DNA from 3 places in the Mesorhizobium sp. SP-1A genome. Region 3 is predicted to be linked to each of the others. Evidence: predicted binding sites of a transcription regulator. Region 3 holds the regulator's gene; each other region holds the start of a gene.
What was found. Region 3 encodes PhoB, which activates phosphate uptake and scavenging genes when phosphate is short. Its sites were predicted from a motif close to TGTCATNNANCTGTCAT; they were not measured.

Region 1: the regulator PhoB is predicted to act here: its motif matches at 1,981-1,997, upstream of QU595_RS07450 (LTA synthase family protein).
Region 2: the regulator PhoB is predicted to act here: its motif matches at 1,390-1,406, upstream of QU595_RS07990 (RNA degradosome polyphosphate kinase).

Annotation. Positions count from the first base shown of each region.
Region 1 is NZ_JAVXZD010000001.1:1,525,448-1,528,724, forward strand. It holds gene QU595_RS07450 (LTA synthase family protein) at 28-1,926, opposite strand; gene fabD (ACP S-malonyltransferase) at 2,197-3,138, shown strand; gene fabG (3-oxoacyl-[acyl-carrier-protein] reductase) at 3,192-3,277, shown strand, end outside.
Region 2 is NZ_JAVXZD010000001.1:1,615,345-1,618,621, forward strand. It holds gene QU595_RS07980 (FAD-dependent monooxygenase) at 1-1,047, opposite strand, end outside; gene QU595_RS07985 (zinc-finger domain-containing protein) at 1,074-1,319, opposite strand; gene QU595_RS07990 (RNA degradosome polyphosphate kinase) at 1,472-3,277, shown strand, end outside.
Region 3 is NZ_JAVXZD010000004.1:190,483-193,759, forward strand. It holds gene pstB (phosphate ABC transporter ATP-binding protein PstB) at 1-527, shown strand, start outside; gene phoU (phosphate signaling complex protein PhoU) at 554-1,261, shown strand; gene phoB (phosphate regulon transcriptional regulator PhoB) at 1,277-1,966, shown strand; gene QU595_RS19275 (ROK family protein) at 1,986-3,209, opposite strand.

The sequences.
Region 1 (3,277 bases), on a different contig from region 3:
GCGTCCGCCGTCGTGTGTCCCGCCGGCTCAGCTTGTATGCGCGACGAGCTTGTTGAGGGTCTCCGGGAAGAAGTCGGGCCCTGCGCGCCGCTTGCCGAACATCATGTCGTACTGGATGTAGCGGAAATCGCGGATGGCCGGATCAATCTCCTTCTGGCGCGCCCAGTCGGGCGTGGCGTTGCCGTTCGCGTCGAACAGCACGTTGCGGTCGACGATGCGGTAGCGCTCTTTCAGGTCGCCGAGGAAGCCCGTGTAGTAGGGGTGGGTGATGCCAGCCGTCTTCATCAGGTAATAGGGCAGGAAGGCGGGGCTGATCGAGCCCAGGTCCTGCACGGGTCCCGACTTGTTCGACCACACCACCAGCGGCGTGTCGTGATGCAGCAGCATCTTGTCGGCCGGCTCCTTGCGGGGGGCGACGTTGTCCTTCAGGAAGCCCGTTTCGACATAGACCGGGCCGAGCGGAGGCAGGTGATCGCCGAAGAATGCGATGACGGTCGGCCGGTCCCTGTTCTTGGCCCAGTCGATCAGGCGCTGCAGGCTGCGATCGGCGTCCGCCGCGCCTTCCGTATAGCTGCGGAGCGAATCGCGCGACCATTGGCTGGTCGATGCCTGAACGGCATGGGTGGGGTCCGGATAGCGGTTCGGCTCATAGGGTCCATGGTTCTGCAGGCTGACGGCGAAGAAGAAGAACGGCTGATCGGTTTCCTCGCCCTCGCGGATGATCTCGTCGGTCATCGACGCATCCGAGGCCAGCGGTCCGCGCTTCTGCATCGGCGGCAGGTTTTCCTCCGACTTGAAGTCGTCGAAGCCGAAATCCTTGTAGACGTTGGTGCGGTTCCAGAACCAGTTCGTGCCGGGATGTATGGCGCGGGCCTCGTAGCCTTCGCTCTTGAGGAAGGTGGCGAGGGACGGGATCGGCGCCCGCACATATTGCTGGTAGGGGATGCTGCCCGCCGGCAGGAAGGCGTTCGAAAAGCCGGTCAGCGCCTCGAACTCCACATTGGCGGTCATGCCGCCGAATTCCGGCGAGAACACAGAACCGGCCCGCAACGACCGCACTGTGGGGATCGGGTCGGGCTTGATCGTCACGCCCGGCAATTGCGTCGGATCCCAGAAGGATTCGCTCATGACCAGGATGATGTCGGGCTTCTCGGCCGGCACCGAGGCCGCCACCTGCGGCTTGGCGATGGTGGAGATGGCCTTGTCCGAATAGCCCGCGGGCGCCGAGACATGCGCCATGGGCACGTTGAGCGCGAAGGCGAGGGCGAAACCGTTGGAATTGTAGTTTTCCTTCTGGTCCCACATCATCGGGATGATCTGCAGACGATCGCGCGTCCAGGAGAAGCTCGCATAGTCCATGATCGAGACGAAAAACGCCAGCAGCGGCAGGCAGATCGCCAGCCGCGCGAAGCGGCCCTTGTAGGTCATGACCCGGATGCGCCGCCGCCACTGGCGCCAGGCGAACACGAACAAGGCCAGCGCCCCCACTATGCCGATCAGCATGGCCAGCCCGGTCAACGGGCGCTCGCGTACCAGCAGCGGCATCAGATCGACGATCTGGCGGGCGAACAGGATATCGGTCGGATAGAGCGGATCGCCGAGATAGAGCGACTTCTGGTGGCCGATGAAGGCCAGCGCCAATGTCAGCGGCGCCACGATGACGAGGCTCTGGTAAATGCGCCCGAGCAGCGCATCCAGAGTGATCATGATCAGCGTGAACAGGATGATCGTCGTCCAGCCGGGCTTGAACGGTTGCAGGAAGAAGCCGAGCGTGGCGGAAAAATCACCGCGGAATATCAGCTCGATCGAAAACACCAGCGCCGTGGCGGTCGCAAGCGAAAGCAGGCCGTAGCGCATCGCGGGCCATTTCGGTCCGATGCTTCGCGGCGTTTCGCCCGTTCCGTGTTTCCGTTCCAATGCGGTCATATCCACGCCTGAACCAACCATTGCCTGCACGCAGCCCCCAAGACGCACAAAGTCCGTCATTTAACCGTCATGAAACCGTCACGCAAACAGGGTGGTTGCGGCGAAAGTGGGAAAAGCCGGCAAAATTATCGTTTTCCATTTTAATCATGCGTGATCCGAAAAACCCTGTTTCCACGGCAGCTTGACCGCCGGCGTGCATGCAGGCCGGGCTTGACTTGGCGCCCCGCCTTGCGCCACACGCAACCGAGATAAGGAAAACGGGTTCAGCAAATGGCTATCGCATTCACCTTTCCGGGGCAGGGCAGCCAGGCCGTCGGCATGGGCAAGGATCTTGCTGATGCCTTTCCCGACGCGCGCCGCGTTTTCGAGGAAGTCGACGAGGCGCTGGGCGAAAATCTCTCGAGGCTGATCTGGGAAGGGCCCGAAGAGACCCTAACCCTGACCGCGAACGCGCAGCCGGCGCTGATGGCCGTGTCGCTGGCGGCGGTGCGAGCGCTGGAAGCGCGCGGCTTCTCCTTGAAGGATAAGGTGGCTTACGTCGCCGGCCATTCGCTCGGCGAATATTCGGCGCTGGCCGCTGCTGGTTTCGCGTCTGTGGCGGATGCCGCGCGGCTGCTGCGCATCCGCGGCAACGCCATGCAGTCGGCCGTGCCGGTGGGCGAGGGCGCCATGGCCGCCATAATCGGGCTCGACCAGGCCGACGTTGAAGCCGCCTGCGCGGAGGCGGCGAAAGGCTCGGTCTGCCAGGTCGCGAACGACAATGGCGGCGGCCAACTCGTCATTTCGGGGGCCAAGGCTGCCGTCGAGCTTGCCGCAAAGCTGTGCACTGAAAAGGGCGCGAAGCGTGCGCTGATGCTTCAGGTGTCGGCACCTTTCCATTCGGCGCTGATGGCGCCGGCGGCCGACGCCATGCGGGAAGCGCTGGCCGGAGTGAAGAAAAGTGCGCCCGTCATGCCCGTGGTGTCGAATGTTTCCGTCACGCCGACGAGCGATCCCGAAGCCATCGCCGCCCGGCTGGTCGAACAGGTGACCGGACGTGTGCGCTGGCGCGAGACGGTGGAATGGTTCGGCGCCAAGGGCGTGACCACTCTTTATGAAGTCGGGGCCGGAAAGGTGCTCTCGGGGCTGGCGCGGCGCATCGACCGCGACATTGCCGTCGCTTCCATAGGCGCGCCCGGCGACGTGGAAGCCGCTCTGGCGGCGCTTGGCTGACCATTTGAATTCGACCCCGCCCGTGTGAAGGGCGTGCCCGCAAGGAGGCGAACATGTTCGATCTGACTGGCCGCAAGGCGCTCGTCACCGGTGCGACGGGTGGCATCGGCGAGGCCATTGCCCGCACCCTGCATGGGCA
Region 2 (3,277 bases), on a different contig from region 3:
CGACCGCTCCCATGCGGCAAGTGCGGCCGCTGGATCGGTGGCGGGCGAAGCGCCAGCGAAATGCGCCAGCGTGTCGGCATCCTCGATGGCCATGGCCGCACCCTGGGCGGCGAAGGGCGTCATGGCGTGTGCGGCGTCACCGATCAGGGCGACGCGGCCTCGCGCGATCCAGGACGGCTCCTGATCGACCGTATGCAGCGGCCAGGCCAGCCAGGACTCCGCGCCGGCGATGAGACGGCCGAGGGCCGGCGCCGTGCCGCGCGTCGCGCGTGCCAGGATTTCGGGATCGGCATTTCCGGACCAGCCCTCGGCGATACGTTCGCCTTTGGTGAAGGCCACGAGGTTCAACGCCTCGCCGCCGCTGACGGGATAGGCGATCATATGGAAGCCGGCGTGCAGGAAGGCGGTGACGCAGTCCGGCGCGCCCAGCGCTCCGAAAGAAGCGCCGAACGTTTTCGTCAACGGCACGGTGGTGCGCCATGCGAGTTCGCCGCTGAACCGGCTGCCTGTCTTGAAGTCGGCGGCCTTTCTGACCGTCGACCAGACCCCGTCTGCGCCAACCAGCAGCCATCCGGGCACTTGCCGCGTTTCGCCTCCGGTCGTTACCGACAGGCTGACGCCTTGTCCGTCCGTGCCGACGCCGCTTACCTTCGCATCGAGCGCAAGTTCGATGGCCGGATGCGCCTCGACACGCTCCAGCAGGGACCGCTGGAGGTCCGCCCGGTGCGCGACCAGATAGGGCGCATGCCACCTTTTCTCGGCTGCTGCACCGAGAGGAACGCGGGCCAGTTCCTTCAGGGAGGCGGCGCTTTTCAAAACCACCGCCTCGGGCCGGACCACCCTTTGCCGCAAGGATTCGAGAACGCCGAGCCGTTGCAGGATATGGGTGGCGTTCGGCGAAAGCTGGAGCCCGGCGCCGACGGTTTCGAGGCGCGGCGCCTGCTCGAACACGCGCACCGGAAATCCGCGCGTGGCAAAAGCCAGGGCTGCCGTGAGGCCGGCGACGCCCGCGCCGGCGACCAGCACCGGATGGTTCTGCGCGTTCATCTTCCGGCTTGGATCGGCTCAGCCGTTCAGGCTGCGCGGACGATGTAGAGGCAGCCTGCCGGAACCGTTTCCGTTGCGGAGAGCTGCGGCGAATAGCGATAGAGCGTGGAGCAATACGGACAGACTTTTTCGTCCTCCGAGCCCATGTCCAAATAGACATGCGGATGGTCCTGCGGCGGGTTGGCTCCCACGCACATGAATTCCTTCACGCCGATGTCGATCGCCGCATGACCCGCGTCGTTCTGGAAATGGGGAATGGACCCGCCGGCCATGTCTGTCTCCCGTCTCGCTTTCGTTCGGTAGCTTGCGTTTGAAGCATATGCCGCCGCTTTGCAAGATCGATGAAATGAAACTGTCGCAAAACCGTGCCAGAGGATAAGTTGAGCCGGATAAACGGCACGAAACCGGAGAGAGAAGGAAGGACATGACCGAACTGAAGCCGGTGCAGGCTGAATTCACGGCCGTCGAGGATGCGGGCTCTGTGGCGGGCAATCCCGATCGTTTCGTGAACAGGGAGTTCTCCTGGCTTCAATTCAACCGGCGCGTGCTGGAAGAATCGCATAATCCCAACCATCCGCTTCTGGAGCGGGTGCGCTTCCTGTCCATTTCGGCCGACAATCTCGACGAATTCTTCATGGTGCGGGTCGCCGGCCTTGCCGGGCAGGTGCGGCAGGGCATCAAGCTACGCAGCCCCGATGGCCGCACGCCCGAACAGCAGCTCGAACAATTGCTGCGCGAGGTGGAGCGGCTGCAGGAAGACCAGCAGAAGAGCCTGGTCGATCTGCGGGTTCTGCTCAATGCCGAAGGCATCGCCAGCATCACCGGCGATCAGTTGACCAAGGACGAGCGGATCTGGCTGGAGGAGCATTTCCAGGAGCAGATCTTCCCGGTCCTCACGCCCTTGTCGATCGATCCGGCGCACCCGTTCCCGTTCATTCCGAACCTCGGCTTTTCGATCGCGCTGCAACTGCGCCATCGCAAGGACGGAGAGATGATGAGCGCGCTGCTGCGCCTGCCGCAGGCGCTGAAGCGGTTCGTGCGCCTGCCGGACCGCAAGGACACGGTGCGCTTCATCCCGCTGGAGGAAGTGGTCGGCCTCTATATCGGCAAGCTCTTTCCCGGATATGAGGTGAAGGGCTCGGGTACCTTCCGCATCATCCGCGACAGCGATATCGAGGTCGAGGAGGAATCGGAAGACCTGGTGCGGCTGTTCGAGACGGCGCTGAAGCGCCGCCGCAGGGGGTCGGTCATCCGCATCGAGTTCGACATGTCGATGCCGGAAGAACTGCGCGATTTCGTGGCTGGCGAGCTGGGTGTTTCCTCCAGCCGCATCAGCGTTCTGTCGGGGCCGCTGGCGCTCAGCCAGATATCCGAGATCGTGGCGGTGGCGCGCGACGACCTCAAGTTCACGCCCTACAACCCGCGTTTCCCAGAGCGTATCCGCGAACACAACGGCGATTGCTTCGCGGCGATCCGGGAGAAGGACATTGTCGTCCACCATCCTTACGAGTCGTTCGACGTCGTGGTGCAGTTCCTGCGCCAGGCCGCGGCCGATCCCGAGATCGTGGCGATCAAGCAGACGCTTTACCGCACCTCGAACGACAGCCCGATCGTGCGCGCGCTGGTGGATGCCGCCGAGGCCGGCAAGTCGGTGACGGCATTGGTGGAGCTGAAGGCCCGCTTCGACGAGGAAGCCAATATACGATGGGCGCGCGACCTCGAACGGGCCGGCGTGCAGGTGGTGTTCGGCTTCCTCGAACTGAAGACGCACGCCAAGATGTCGCTGGTGGTGCGGCGCGAAGACGGCCGGCTGCGCAACTACGTGCACCTGGGCACCGGCAACTACCACCCGATCACGGCCCGCATCTATACGGACCTGTCCTTCTTCACCTGCGATCCGCGCATCGCGCGCGACGTTTCGCAGATATTCAACTTCATCACCGGCTATGCCGAGCCGACCGGCGAAATGTGCATCGCGCTTTCGCCCTATACGCTTCGCAGCCGCATTCTCGGCCACATTGCCGAAGAGATCGAGCATGCGCGCAACGGTCGGCCGGCGCGCATCTGGATGAAGATGAATTCACTGGTCGATCCCACCGTGATCGATGCGCTTTACGAGGCCAGCCGGGCCGGCGTGGACATCGACCTGGTGGTGCGCGGCATATGCTGCCTGAGGCCGCAGGTTCCGGGCCTGTCGGAGAACATCCGCGTCAAATCGATCGTCGGCCGC
Region 3 (3,277 bases):
CGCAGGACCTGAACCTGTTGCGCACCAAGATCGGCATGGTGTTCCAGAAGCCGACGCCGTTTCCGATGTCGATCTACGAGAACATCGCCTTCGGCATCCGGCTCTACGAGAAGCTGTCGAAATCCGAGATCGACGGCCGCGTGGAACAGGCGCTGAAGCGCGCCGCGCTGTGGGGCGAGGTCAAGGACAAGCTCCATGCCAGCGGCCTGTCGCTGTCGGGCGGCCAGCAGCAGCGGCTGTGCATCGCCCGCACCGTGGCCGTGAAGCCGGAAGTGATCCTGCTCGACGAGCCGGCATCGGCGCTCGACCCGCTGTCCACCGCCAAGATCGAGGAACTGATCGACGAATTGCAGGCCGACTACACCATCGTCATCGTCACCCACAACATGCAGCAGGCCGCGCGCGTCTCCAGCAAGACCGCCTTCATGTATCTGGGCGAACTGATCGAATTCGACCGTACCGAGAAGATCTTCACCTCGCCGCGCGAGAAGCGCACGCAGGACTACATCACCGGCCGCTTCGGCTGACATCGGCTGCGAAAGAAGACAGGACCATGAGCGAACATATCGTCTCCTCCTTCGACGAAGACCTGAAGCAGGTCGGCAAGCTGATGCGCGACATGGGCGAACTCGCCGGGGCAATGGTCGCGGATTCGACCCGGGCCCTCATAGAGGCCGACAACGCGCTGGCCCAGCGCGTCGTCTCCGACGACGCCATCATGGACGCGCGCCAGCGCGAACTGGACACGCGCGCCATCACGCTGATCGCCAAGCGCCAGCCGATGGCCGACGACCTGCGCTCGGTGGTCGGGGCGATCCGCATGGCCGGCGATTTCGAACGCATAGGCGATCTCGCCAAGAACATCGCCAAGCGCGTCGGCGCGGTCGGGCAGGGCATGGTGCCGCGCGAGCTGGCGCATTCCATCGACTCGATGGCGGAACTGGTGCTCGAGCAGGTGTCGGGCGTGGGCGAGGAATATGCGGCAGGCAATGCCGCCGCGCTGGCGACGCTGCGCGACAACGACGCGCGCATCGACGAGAAATACACCTCCGTGTTCCGCGAACTCCTGACCTACATGATGGAGGACCCGCGCAACATCACCGCCTGCACGCATCTGCTGTTCTGCGCCAAGAATCTGGAGCGCATCGGCGACCATGTGACGAACATCGCCGAGAATGCCTATTATGTGCTCACCGGCGAGCAACTGTCGCCCAACCGGCCGAAACATGACGAGACGGCCATGTCGGCGCCTGCGGCGTAAGGACGGGACAGCCAGATGATTGCACCGCGTATCATGGTGGTGGAGGACGAGGAGCCGCTGGGCGTTCTGCTTCGCTACAATCTGGAATCCGAGGGCTACCAGGTCGAGGTGGTGGCGCGGGGCGACGAGGCCGAGATCAGGCTGCAGGAGCACGTGCCGGACCTGCTGGTGCTGGACTGGATGGTGCCGGCGGTGTCGGGCATCGAACTGTGCCGACGCCTCCGGATGCGGCCCGACACGGAACGGCTGCCGGTGATCATGCTGACGGCGCGCGGAGAGGAAAGCGACCGCGTGCGCGGGCTTTCCACCGGCGCAGACGACTATCTGGTCAAGCCGTTCTCGATGCCGGAATTCATGGCACGGGTGAAGGCGCTGCTGCGCCGGGCCAAACCGGAAGTGCTGTCTTCGGTGCTCAAGGTAGGCGACATCGTGCTCGACCGCGAGTCCCACCGCGTCTACCGCAAGAAGGCCGAGATCAAGCTCGGCCCGACCGAGTTCCGGCTGCTGGAATTCATGATGCGGCATCCGGGCCGCGTGTTCTCGCGGGCGCAACTGCTCGACAATGTGTGGGGCGAGACGATCTATATCGACGAGCGCACGGTGGACGTCCATGTCGGGCGGCTGCGCAAGGCGGTCAACAACGGCCGCATGCCCGATGTCATCCGCACCATCCGCGGCTCCGGCTACGCGATCCGCGAAGACTGATTACCGACGGGGAGTTTGCTTATCCGGCGGGCTGGCCTTGCTGGCCGGGCGCCAGGATCTCCTGGTCGACGAAGGTCAGCGCGCGCATGGCGCAGCCTTCGCGGATCAGGGCGAGTTCGTCCGGCTCCGTATCGAAGGAGATGGAGCCTGAATGCTGGCCGCCCGCCGTGCGGGCGATCGCCTGCCGCAGCGCGGGCTCGATCAGGTCGAAAGCCGTGGCGCCCACGCCGACCATGGTGACGGGCGCCGGGTCAATGAGCGCGAACAGGCTGCCCAGCCCATAGCCGAGCGCCTCGCCGGCCTTGCGATAGGCTTCGCGTTCCGGCCCCTCCGCAGCGCGCGCCTTGTCGGCCAGCGCCTTCATGTCGGCGTCGCCGATGTCTGCCGGGGGCGTGTCCTCGCCGAGGCCGTGGGCGTTGCGCCAGATCGCATAGTTGCCGGCATAGGCTTCCACGCAGCCGCGCCGCCCGCAGCGGCACAGCGCGCCGCCGGGCCGGTGGATCATGTGGCCGAACTCGCCGCCCGAGGAATGCGTGCCGACGAACAACTCGCCATTGAGCACGATGCCCATGCCGATGCCGTGCGACAGCAGCATGGCGATGAAATCATGGCGATAGCGGTCGGTGCCGCGCCAGCGCAGCCCCACCGCCATCATGTTGCAGTCGTTTTCCATCGTGGTCGGAATGCCGAAGACGTCTTCCAGCACATCCGCCAAGGGAATGTCCGTGTGCGGGGTGATCGGCGACCACAGCATGGTGCGGGCGCGGGAATCGGTTATGCCCTGCACCGCGAGCGCGATGCGCAGCACGCGCCTGCCCGCAACCGCCGGATCCCGCAGCCGGTCGCGCACGATCGAAACGCAGGCGTCCGCCAGCGCGGCGCGGGGCAGGGCGAGCGTGTCCAGCCGGCGCTGCTCCTCGGTGACGACGCGGCCGGCATAGTCGATCACCGTGACGGCCAGGAAATTCAGGGACAGCACCAGGGTCACCACCGCGGCGGCCCGCGGATCGAGTTCCAGTCCGATCTGCGGCCGCCCGCGCTTCAGCGGCGAGGCGCCGCCACGGCTCTGGGCAAGCACGCCTTCGGCGATGAGATCGGACGAGATGGCCGAAATGGTCGAATTGCTGAGGCCGGTGATCGCCGCGATCTCCGTGCGCGAAGGCTGGCCGCTGCGCCGCACGGCCGCGATCACCATGGCGCGGTTGCTCCGGCGCAGGTCGTCGTGGCGGATGCCGACGGTCATGGGCTCGTCTTCCTCGCGCCGATACCGTATGATCATCTCTCGGCTTTCGACCAGATAGTGGCAGAATA